One region of the Dendrosporobacter sp. 1207_IL3150 genome, then DNA from elsewhere that is predicted to be linked to it. Evidence: a T-box and tRNA genes for the amino acid it is inferred to sense, from the RefSeq annotation. Region 1 holds a T-box; the other holds one or more tRNA genes.

Region 1 (4,965 bases):
ATAAAGAAGTCGCAAAACGGATGATTGATTTTATAAGTGGAACTACATACGCATTAGGAGGATCAATACAAAAGGTTGGCAATAATATATTTTTATGCGCTCCTAATAATGTTGATATTTCTTATAGCCCGCAAGAAGAAGGTATAGATAAAGCCTTTATGCCGTGGGCTAATAAGTAATGGTTCAGGAGGAATCATGCTAAAGTCAAAAAAAATTGGATTTATTGGTGGCGGTGCGATAGCTGAGGCGATAATAGGTGGTATTATTAAATCGGGTTTACTTAGTGCCCAGCAAATTTATGTAACTGATATAGTATCAGGTCGTCTTGATTATTTAAACAAGACTTATTCTGTTTTAACTGTTAGGGACTATGATAGTTTAATAAATGAGGTAGACATTCTTTTTCTGACAGTCAAACCCCAAGTGATTAATGCAGTTATTGACCAGCTAAGTGGACGTATATCTTCTAAAATCATTATTGTATCGGTTGTAGCAGGTTTGACTTTGCAAAAAATTCAAGAAAGTTTTTCAAAGAATGCTATAATTAGAGTTATGCCAAACACACCAGTTGCAGTTGGTGCTGGTATATCAGCCATAGCACTCGGGAAATTTGCAACTGATTACGATAGTGAAATTGTTTCAAAAATCTTCTCGTCAGTTGGTAATGTCGTAACTGTTGCGGAGGAAATGATGGATGGCGTTACTGGTTTGTCGGGTAGCGGACCGGGATATGCCTTTGTTATAATAGATGCTTTGGCTGATGCGGGGGTTAGAGTTGGACTACCTCGTCAGACAGCTTTGGTTTTAGCAGCTCAGACGCTATTAGGTGCAGCTAAGATGGTTCTTGAAACAGGAGAGCATCCAGCAAAATTAAGGGACATGGTTACATCTCCTGGCGGAACGACTATTACAGGCATACACGTGCTTGAACAAAAAGGATTGCGAAATGCTTTGATCGATGCAGTGGTGGCAGCGACAAACCGCTCACAAGAGATGGGGAAATAAAATGAGTGATCGGGAAAAGATACTGAGATATTATCGGACAAGTGGTGAAGATCAGCTAGCAGTCAAACTTTTGGATGCAGCTGACGCTGTATTACGTAATCGTAAGTATAAGGTGGTTGAATTTTTAGATCCATTTGGTTACACAATTGCCGAAACTATTATTGCTCATTATGACCGGCTGCAGTTGATAACTAATGGCGGATACCTAGGAGCAGAAAGGCAAAAGGCAGCTTTTGTACACAAAGATTTTTTAGGCAAAGAAGAATTTATGATCAGCGCTTTGCTTGTTTCATGGGATTCGCGCTATTACCATATCTCGCATCGCGATATTCTTGGCGCCTTTATGGGACTTGGTATTAAGCGTGAAACTATCGGAGACATAATAATGCTAGGTGATAGTAGTCAAATTGTCGTAGATAGTTCTATGGCTTCCTATATAATGCAAAACCTTACGAGTGTAGGAAGCGCAACTGTAACGATAAAAGAAATTTCACTTGACGAGATAAGACCGCGAGAAGAAAAAATAAAAGAGATCAGAACAACTGTTGCATCATTAAGAGTTGACGTTATTGCTGCAGCTGGATTTGGTGTTTCACGCAGTAAAATGGCTGATGAAATTGTAGCTGACAAAGTTAAGATTAACTGGCAGCAAGCTAAGAGTAGTTCTCATCTTATTAAGGAAGGCGATGTTATTTCGATGCGTGGACGCGGTCGAATCGAAGTTTCTGAAATTTTTGGACAGACCAAAAAGGGTAGGATCAGTATTTTACTTAAACGTGTTATATAATTTAAAATGTGGGGGTGCTGTAATTGCTTACACCGTTAGATATCCATAATAAAGAGTTTAAGCGAGGTTTCCGTGGGTATAATGAAGATGAAGTAGACGAATTTCTTGATAGAGTCGTGAAAGATTATGAGCAGCTTTATCGAGAAAACCTGGACTTAAAAGAAACAATCGATCGTATTAATAGTAAGTTAGAGCATTATCAGCACATGGAAAATACTCTTCACAATACTTTAGTGATAGCACAAGAAACTGCAGAAGAGGTTAAACTTAACGCTAAAAAAGAAACTGAGTTAATTGTTAAAGAGGCTGAGGTCAGGGCTCAGAGAATTGTCGACGAAGCTATGTCTAAAGTTCGCAAGATGACGGCTGAATATGAAGAGCTTCAAAAGCAAGCTCAAATTTATCGTACAAGGATGAGAACGTTAGTTCAAGCTCAGTTGGAAATGTTAAAATCCTCTGATGAGGACGAGCAGTAATATTGGAGACAACAGGGTTAGATATTAAGTCGCTGCCAGATGGAGTATCTTTGAAAGTGAGGGTTCAGCCTAGGGCAAGTCGTAATATGATTGCCGGGTTATTTGGTGACTGCCTTAAGATTCACTTATCGACTCCGCCTGTCGATGGAGCGGCAAATCAAGCATGTATTGAATTTATCGCTGCTGTATTTGATGTTCCGAGAAGTCGGGTTACTATCAGTTCTGGACATAAAAATCGGATTAAGAATATAAAAATTATGGGAATTGATAAAGCGTCATTAATAGACAAACTTGAAACTTTATAGATTATAATTTGACTTAGTTTTGTGAATTTTGTATAATGTTCTTTAGTAAATTGAAAATATCTTAAGTAATGATGGAGACAGTAGTCAGGTTGTATTTGGCAGCGAGCTAGGGGGTGGTGTGAGCCTAGCGAAGTAATCCTGATGAAAATCACTCCTGAACTGCGGAGTCGAAAATGAAGTAGATTTCGCCGTACAACGAGCGTTATTCGTTGGTTGAGTGGCTAACAGTCATTAGGGTGGTACCACGGGAAATAACCTCTCGTCCCTTTGGGATAGGAGGTTTTTTATTTTTTTGGAGGTGTATTTATTTTGGATTATAGTAAGACGCTAAATTTACCAAATACCGATTTTCCAATGCGCGGCAATCTTCCAGAACGCGAACCGCAAACACTGGAATATTGGCAGAATAACGAAATTTATCAAAAACGAGTTGAACAGGCTAAAGGTAAGGAGAAGTTCATTTTACATGATGGCCCTCCTTATGCAAATGGTAATATACATATAGGGACCTCCCTAAACAAAATTTTAAAAGACATCGTAGTTAAATATAAATCTCTTTGTGGGTATGATGCACCTTATGTACCCGGCTGGGATACTCATGGTTTACCTATTGAACATGCAGCTATTAAAATTTTAGGGCTTAATAGACACGAACTCGATCCATTAGAACTGCGTCGAGAATGCAAGCAATATGCTCTAAAATGTTTAGATATGCAACGTGAAGATTTCAAGCGATTAGGAGTAAATGGAGACTGGGATAACCCGTATATCACCCTAAATCCCCAATATGAAGCAAAACAAATTGAAGTTTTCGGCGAAATGGCGAAAAAGGGTCATATTTATAAAGGGTTAAAAACAGTATATTGGTGTACATCATGCGAGACTGCTCTTGCCGAAGCGGAAATTGAGTATGCGGAGAAAAAGTCTCATGCTATCTTTGTTAAGTTTCCTTTAATTGATGATAAAGGAAACCTCCCGGTAGGTGTTAGCCAAGAAGGGGTTTTCGCAGTAATTTGGACTACTACACCTTGGACTTTGCCAGCGAACGTAGCAATTGCCGTAAATCCTGATTTGGATTATGTATGGGTAGAGTCGAATGGTGAAGTGTATCTAATTGCCGAAGGGTTAGTGGCTTCGGTTGCTAAAGAAACAAAATTAGAGGAATATAATATTCTATCTACTGTAAAAGGTTTTGATTTAGCGGGAATGGTATTTGCACATCCTTTTATGGATAGGGAATCAACTGTTGTATTAGCAGACTATGTTACACTAGAGCAAGGTACAGGGTGTGTTCATACTGCACCTGGACATGGACAGGAAGACTTTGAAACAGGGATGAAATATCAATTGCCGATTATTAATCCAGTTGATGGGGCAGGAAAGTTTACTAAAGACGGCGGGAAATTTCATGGATTATCAGTTCAGGATGCTAATGTACCAATCATTAAAGAATTAGCAGAACGTACAATGCTTTTAGGAAAGAGTTCAATAAAACATCAATATGCACATTGCTGGCGTTGCAAGAGCCCGATTATTTATCGAGCCACTGAACAGTGGTTTGCATCAATAGATGGGTTTAGACAAGATGCTCTAAAAGCTATTGCAGATTCAAATTGGGTTCCTACGTGGGGTGAGGATCGCATACGGAATATGGTTGCAGATCGTCACGATTGGTGTATCTCTCGCCAAAGAGTATGGGGTGTTCCAATCCCGATCTTTTATTGTAATAGCTGCAATGAACATATAATTGACGATGTTACCATTGGAGCTGTAACGAAGCTATTTGCTGAGTATGGGTCAGATTCATGGTGGGCTAAAAGTGCGAATGAGATTCTTCCAGAAGGCTTTGACTGTCCTCATTGCGGACATAAAGAGTTTCGAAAAGAAACTGATATTATGGATGTATGGTTTGACAGCGGATCCAGCCATGCTTCAGTTCTTGAGCAGCGTAAAGAACTGCAATGGCCTGCAGATTTATATTTAGAGGGAAGCGATCAGCATAGAGGCTGGTTCCAATCTTCTCTTTTAACATCGGTTGCAACTCGCGGCAGGGCCCCTTATAAAACAGTATTAACTCATGGTTTTGTCGTTGATGGAGAAGGACGCAAAATGTCCAAATCTATTGGTAATGTAATATATCCGCAAGATGTTATTAAGAAATACGGTGCCGATATTCTAAGATTATGGGTTGCGTCAGCAGACTATCAGGCAGACATTCGTATATCAAATGATATATTAAAGCAGCTATCAGAGGTATACAGAAAGATTCGGAATACATTCCGTTATATTTTAGGAAATATCCACGACTATAACCCGGATACTGACAGGGTTGAATATTCTAAGCTACTAGAGATTGACAGATGGGCGTTGCTCCGCTTGGAACAAGTTAGAG
Region 2 (4,965 bases), 110 kb from region 1:
TCTGCCAGCTTGAACGGCCATGCCAAAAGCACGAGCCATGGCAATTGGATCATTAGCAGTTGCGACTGCTGTATTAACCAAGACCGCTGCAGCCCCCATCTCCATAGCTTCTGCAGCTTCGGATGGCCGGCCAATACCAGCATCTACAATAATCGGGACTGATATTTCCTCAATTAAAATTCTTACTAATTCTTTTGTTTTTAATCCTCTATTAGTGCCTATTGGTGCTCCTAATGGCATAACTGCCGACGCTCCAGCATCCACCATATGCTTGGCTGCCATTAGGTCTGGACTCATATACGGAAGGACAACAAAACCTTCAGCCGCTAGAACTTCAGTAGCCTTTATAGTCTCATAGTTATCAGGAAGTAAGTATCTGTTATCTGAAATAACTTCAATCTTTATCCAGTTACCACAACCTGCTGCCTTTGCCAACCTGGCTATTCTGATTGCCTCTTGAGCATTACGGGCACCGGAAGTGTTCGGCATTAATATACAGTTCTTTGGTATAAATGAAGCAATATTTTCGTCCTTATACTCAGGATCAACTCTTCTTAAAGCAACGGTAACAACCTCAGATCCTGAAGCTTCAACCACCTGAGGAATAATCTTATTTGAAGAAAACTTACCTGTACCTAAAAATAACCTGCTAGATAATTCATGTCCACCAATTCTCAATACATCATTCATAACATCAACCTCCTCCAACAAAACTTAAAATTTCCAGATTATCATCTTGATTAAGAACGATTCCATCCCAGCAGTCTTTTCTAATAATTTCGTGGTTATATTCAACAATAATGTGGTCAGGATTAAAACCCTCTTGCAACAGGTATTTTGCTAAGGTAAGACCACTCTCTAGGTAAACCTTTTTTCCATTAATGCTAATTTCCAACTCATTCAACCCCTTAAAAAAAATAAATACGCTCCCGAATAGGTTCAGGCGCGCATTGCTTAATTACCTTCCTACGCGGGCATTATCCCGATCAGGTTAGAGGTCAGGTGCTTATAGTCCACTCTCAGCCCATAACATGAGCTCCCTCGGTATCAATATTAATTTCATGAGTATCTAAAGCTAATATTGCTATTATTGTATAATTTAATATTTCAGTCGTCAACAAATTTTGGCTATTTTACGAAAGTAAAAATATCCTTACTAAAACTATCGGCAAATATACGAATATCCCACTTACCTGCTGATGCACTTTTTTCTAGATGTTCTACTATACTATCAACAACAGGTATTTCAGTTGCAAAATGGCCCGCATCAATCAGAGACACACCTAAAGATAACGCTTCTTGGGCTTCGTGATATTTTACATCACCAGTAATAAGTACATCTGCTCCCATAAAAGCTGCTCTTTTAATTAACCCGGCTCCACTACCACCACAAACAGCTACTTTGTTTACAGTTTTCCCTGGGTCGCCAACCACCCTTACCCATTCGATATTTAATATCTTTTTAACTTCTAGCGTAAGTTCTTCTAATGTTTTAGTTGAAACAAGCTTGCCAATTCTCCCCAACCCCAGTTCCTTGCCTGCATTATGCAAAGGATAGACATCATAAGCAACCTCTTCGTAAGGATGACTTCTTAACATGGCTTTTATTATCCGTTTGCTTATCCTCTCAGGAAAAACAGTTTCTAACCTTAACTCCTGTACAAATTCTAACTTACCTTTTTCACCAATAAACGGCGAGGTTCCCTCTAACGGCAGAAAAGTCCCTATACCTTCTGTATAAAATGTACAATGACTGTAGTTTCCGATATAACCTGCACCAGCCTCAGTTATTGCGTTACGTACCTCTTCTATATAATCTTTAGGAACGAATACTGCTAGTTTCACTAAACGCTCTGAGAAACTCGAGGTAAGCATTTCTATCCCCTGCAAACTTAGCCTCTGTGCCAGTATATCATTTACTCCTCCTGCTGCAGTATCTAAGTTAGTATGTGCTGCAAATACAGCAATATCGTTTTTTAATAATCTGGCAATAATCCTTCCTTGTGGATTATCTGTTCGCAGATGTGCAAGCGGTTTAAAAATTAACGGATGATGTGAGATAATCAAGTTGACGCCTTTTTCTACAGCCTTTTCAATAACATCTTCTGTTATATCTAAACTAACTAAAATATTGTCAACAACTTGAGCTGGACTGCCTATCAGCAAACCTACGTTATCCCAGTCTTCTGCTAAATAACGCGGTGCTAACTTGTCAATAGCATCCATAATGACTTGGCATTTTACAGGCATTCTAACTTCATCTCCAACTCTCTTATTTTTTGCGCATACTGTTGATATTTTTCAGATTTCTTGGCCTGCTCACTTGCATCCATTTCCTTTAATATTCTCTTAGCTTGCAAAATAAGATTTTCAATATGTTCCTTTAGTAAAACCGAACGGCTCGACCACAACACCGGGCCTATATCAAATAATATTGGTTCTATCTCAATTTGTTTCCCTTGTTTTGCACTAATAATTTCATACAACCTCTCATCTTCCTTAACTAATAGTTCATCAGCAATAAACCAGCCATTTTCAACTAACCATTTACGCAATGTTGCCGAAGCGTTCATTGGCTGTAAAATAATTTGCTGCAGCGACTTAGCTGTTTCCGGAGATTTTTCGAGAATATCGACAATAGTACCTCCACCCATACCTGCAATAACAACAACATCAACCTCGTTGGGCCTAATTACATCTAGTCCATCCCCAAGCCTTAATGAAACGTCGTTTACAGCCCCATAATACTCTATAGTTTCCTTAGCTGCATGGTAAGGTCCTTTATTAACCTCTCCTGCCACTGCTGATCTAATAATATTGCTCTTTAATAAGTAAATCGGTAAATATGCATGGTCTGTACCAATATCTGCCATTACTGTGTTTTTTGGTATTAGTGATGCAACTGCAGTAAGTCTTTCACCTAGTTTCAAAATTCCACCCCATTGTTTTGATTCTATAGCCAGTAGTTATGTATCTTTAAAATAGAATTTCTAAATTATATAAAAAAATGCAAAGCATATGCTTTGCATTTAATTTCAATGGTGGGCGATGACAGGATCGAACTGCCGACATCCTGCTTGTAAGGCAGGCGCTCTCCCAGCTGAGCTAATCACCCATAGTTGGTGACCCGTAAGGGAATCGAACCCTTGATACCGCCGTGAAAGGGCGGTGTCTTAACCGCTTGACCAACGGGCCATATAAAGTTTGGTGGGCCCACCTGGGTTCGAACCAGGGACCAGCCGGTTATGAGCCGGCTGCTCTACCGCTGAGCTATAGGCCCAAATATTGAAAGCAAATTATGATAATCTGCTAAAAAGCTAATGGCTCCTCGAGTAGGACTCGAACCTACGACCGATCGGTTAACAGCCGATTGCTCTACCAGCTGAGCTATCGAGGAATATTATCAACGGATATTATTATAAAATAATCACAAAGTTATGTCAAGATCTTTTTTAGATCCTTATTATTATTTTCCTTCTGAAATTATTCTAAGAAATCTTTCAGCTTTTTACTTCTGCTCGGATGGCGAAGTTTCCTAAGTGCCTTTGCTTCAATTTGACGAATACGCTCTCTTGTAACTCCAAAATGCTGACCAACCTCTTCAAGAGTTCTAGCCCGGCCATCATCGAGTCCAAACCGCAATCTTAGGACTTTCTCTTCCCTCGGCGTAAGTGTTTCAAGTACTTCCTCAAGCTGCTCTTTCAAAAGCATAAAAGAAGCCGCCTCAGCTGGTGCTGGCGCATCCTGATCTTCTATAAAATCACCTAGATGAGAATCCTCTTCTTCTCCTATCGGAGTCTCTAAAGACACTGGTTCCTGAGCAATTTTCATGATTTCACGGACCCTGTCCACGCTTATATCCATTTCACGGGCAATTTCCTCAGGCACAGGTTCTCTACCAAGTTCTTGAAGCAATTGGCGTGATACTCTAATTAGTTTGTTGATAGTTTCAACCATATGCACAGGTATGCGTATAGTCCGCGCTTGATCAGCAATAGCTCTTGTTATCGCTTGACGAATCCACCAAGTAGCGTATGTGCTAAACTTAAAGCCCTTATTATAGTCAAATTTTTCAACAGCTTTAATCAGACCCAGGTTACCTTCTTGGATTAAATCCAAAAATAGCATTCCACGACCAACATACCTTTTTGCTATACTAACGACGAGACGTAAATTAGCTTCGGCCAAACGACGCTTAGCTTCCTCATCACCGTTTTGCATTCGAATGGCTAACTTAATTTCTTCATCGGCAGTAAGAAGCGGAACACGTCCGATTTCCTTGAGATACATCCGTACAGGGTCATCAATACTAATACCTTCTGGAATAGATAAATCAATATCTACCTCTTCAGGTGTTACTTCTTCCATATCTGAAATATCCGGATCGTCGATGTTCTCAACTTCTGGAATTTCATCAACAATTTCAATGCCTTTACTGGAGAATACTTCATACATATCATCAATTTCATCAGGAGATAAATCTTCGCTTTGGAGGGTATCCATGATTTCACCATAGGTAATTACGCCGCCGCGTTTTTTACCCTTACTCAGCAATTTATCAACATTATCGTTTGGCATACTTTTCTTCTCAGTCATTATTCCCCTCCTCCCGTAGCTATTGCAATAAATCTTCTACTATCTTTTATTTTATGAATAGTGTAGTTTGCTAATTTCATGTTTTATTCGCTGACTTTCCGCTAATTCCTGCAGAAAGCGACTATCCCCCATGCGTTGTAATTCATCGGCGCGAAGTCGATGTTGTTCATATAATTCCTTTAAATGAGCTATCCTAATTGTTTTTATGCAATCATCCACCAGCTTAGGAATATCATCATGCTGCAAATCTATTAACAAAATATGTGATAACTCAGTGTTTGCTGCTTCATTCAAAGTCATGGCAGACGATACATCATGAGCTTTTTTACCCATATTATACGCTTCAAAGAGCGATTTAATTATCTCACG

Evidence for each region. The T-box of region 1 lies ahead of ileS (isoleucine--tRNA ligase). A T-box ahead of a tRNA ligase gene usually reads a tRNA of that ligase, here a tRNA-Ile.
Region 2: it encodes a tRNA-Ile, which carries the amino acid that the T-box ahead of ileS (isoleucine--tRNA ligase) is inferred to sense. The anticodon was not compared.

The regions. Positions count from the first base shown of each region.
Region 1 covers NZ_JBAIYU010000017.1:228,101-233,065, forward strand. Annotated here, with positions in the region: gene V6C17_RS10225 (cell division protein SepF) at 1-179, shown strand, start outside; gene proC (pyrroline-5-carboxylate reductase) at 196-1,005, shown strand; gene V6C17_RS10235 (YlmH family RNA-binding protein) at 1,007-1,792, shown strand; gene V6C17_RS10240 (DivIVA domain-containing protein) at 1,816-2,268, shown strand; gene V6C17_RS10245 (DUF167 domain-containing protein) at 2,271-2,573, shown strand; T-box leader at 2,633-2,843, shown strand; gene ileS (isoleucine--tRNA ligase) at 2,883-4,965, shown strand, end outside.
Region 2 covers NZ_JBAIYU010000017.1:113,604-118,568, reverse strand. Annotated here, with positions in the region: gene V6C17_RS09610 (thiazole synthase) at 1-690, opposite strand, end outside; gene thiS (sulfur carrier protein ThiS) at 695-895, opposite strand; TPP riboswitch at 947-1,053, opposite strand; gene V6C17_RS09600 (Nif3-like dinuclear metal center hexameric protein) at 1,129-2,250, opposite strand; gene V6C17_RS09595 (tRNA (adenine(22)-N(1))-methyltransferase) at 2,241-2,930, opposite strand; tRNA gene V6C17_RS09590 (tRNA-Val) at 3,040-3,115, opposite strand; tRNA gene V6C17_RS09585 (tRNA-Glu) at 3,121-3,195, opposite strand; tRNA gene V6C17_RS09580 (tRNA-Ile) at 3,206-3,280, opposite strand; tRNA gene V6C17_RS09575 (tRNA-Asn) at 3,322-3,397, opposite strand; gene rpoD (RNA polymerase sigma factor RpoD) at 3,484-4,596, opposite strand; gene dnaG (DNA primase) at 4,648-4,965, opposite strand, start outside.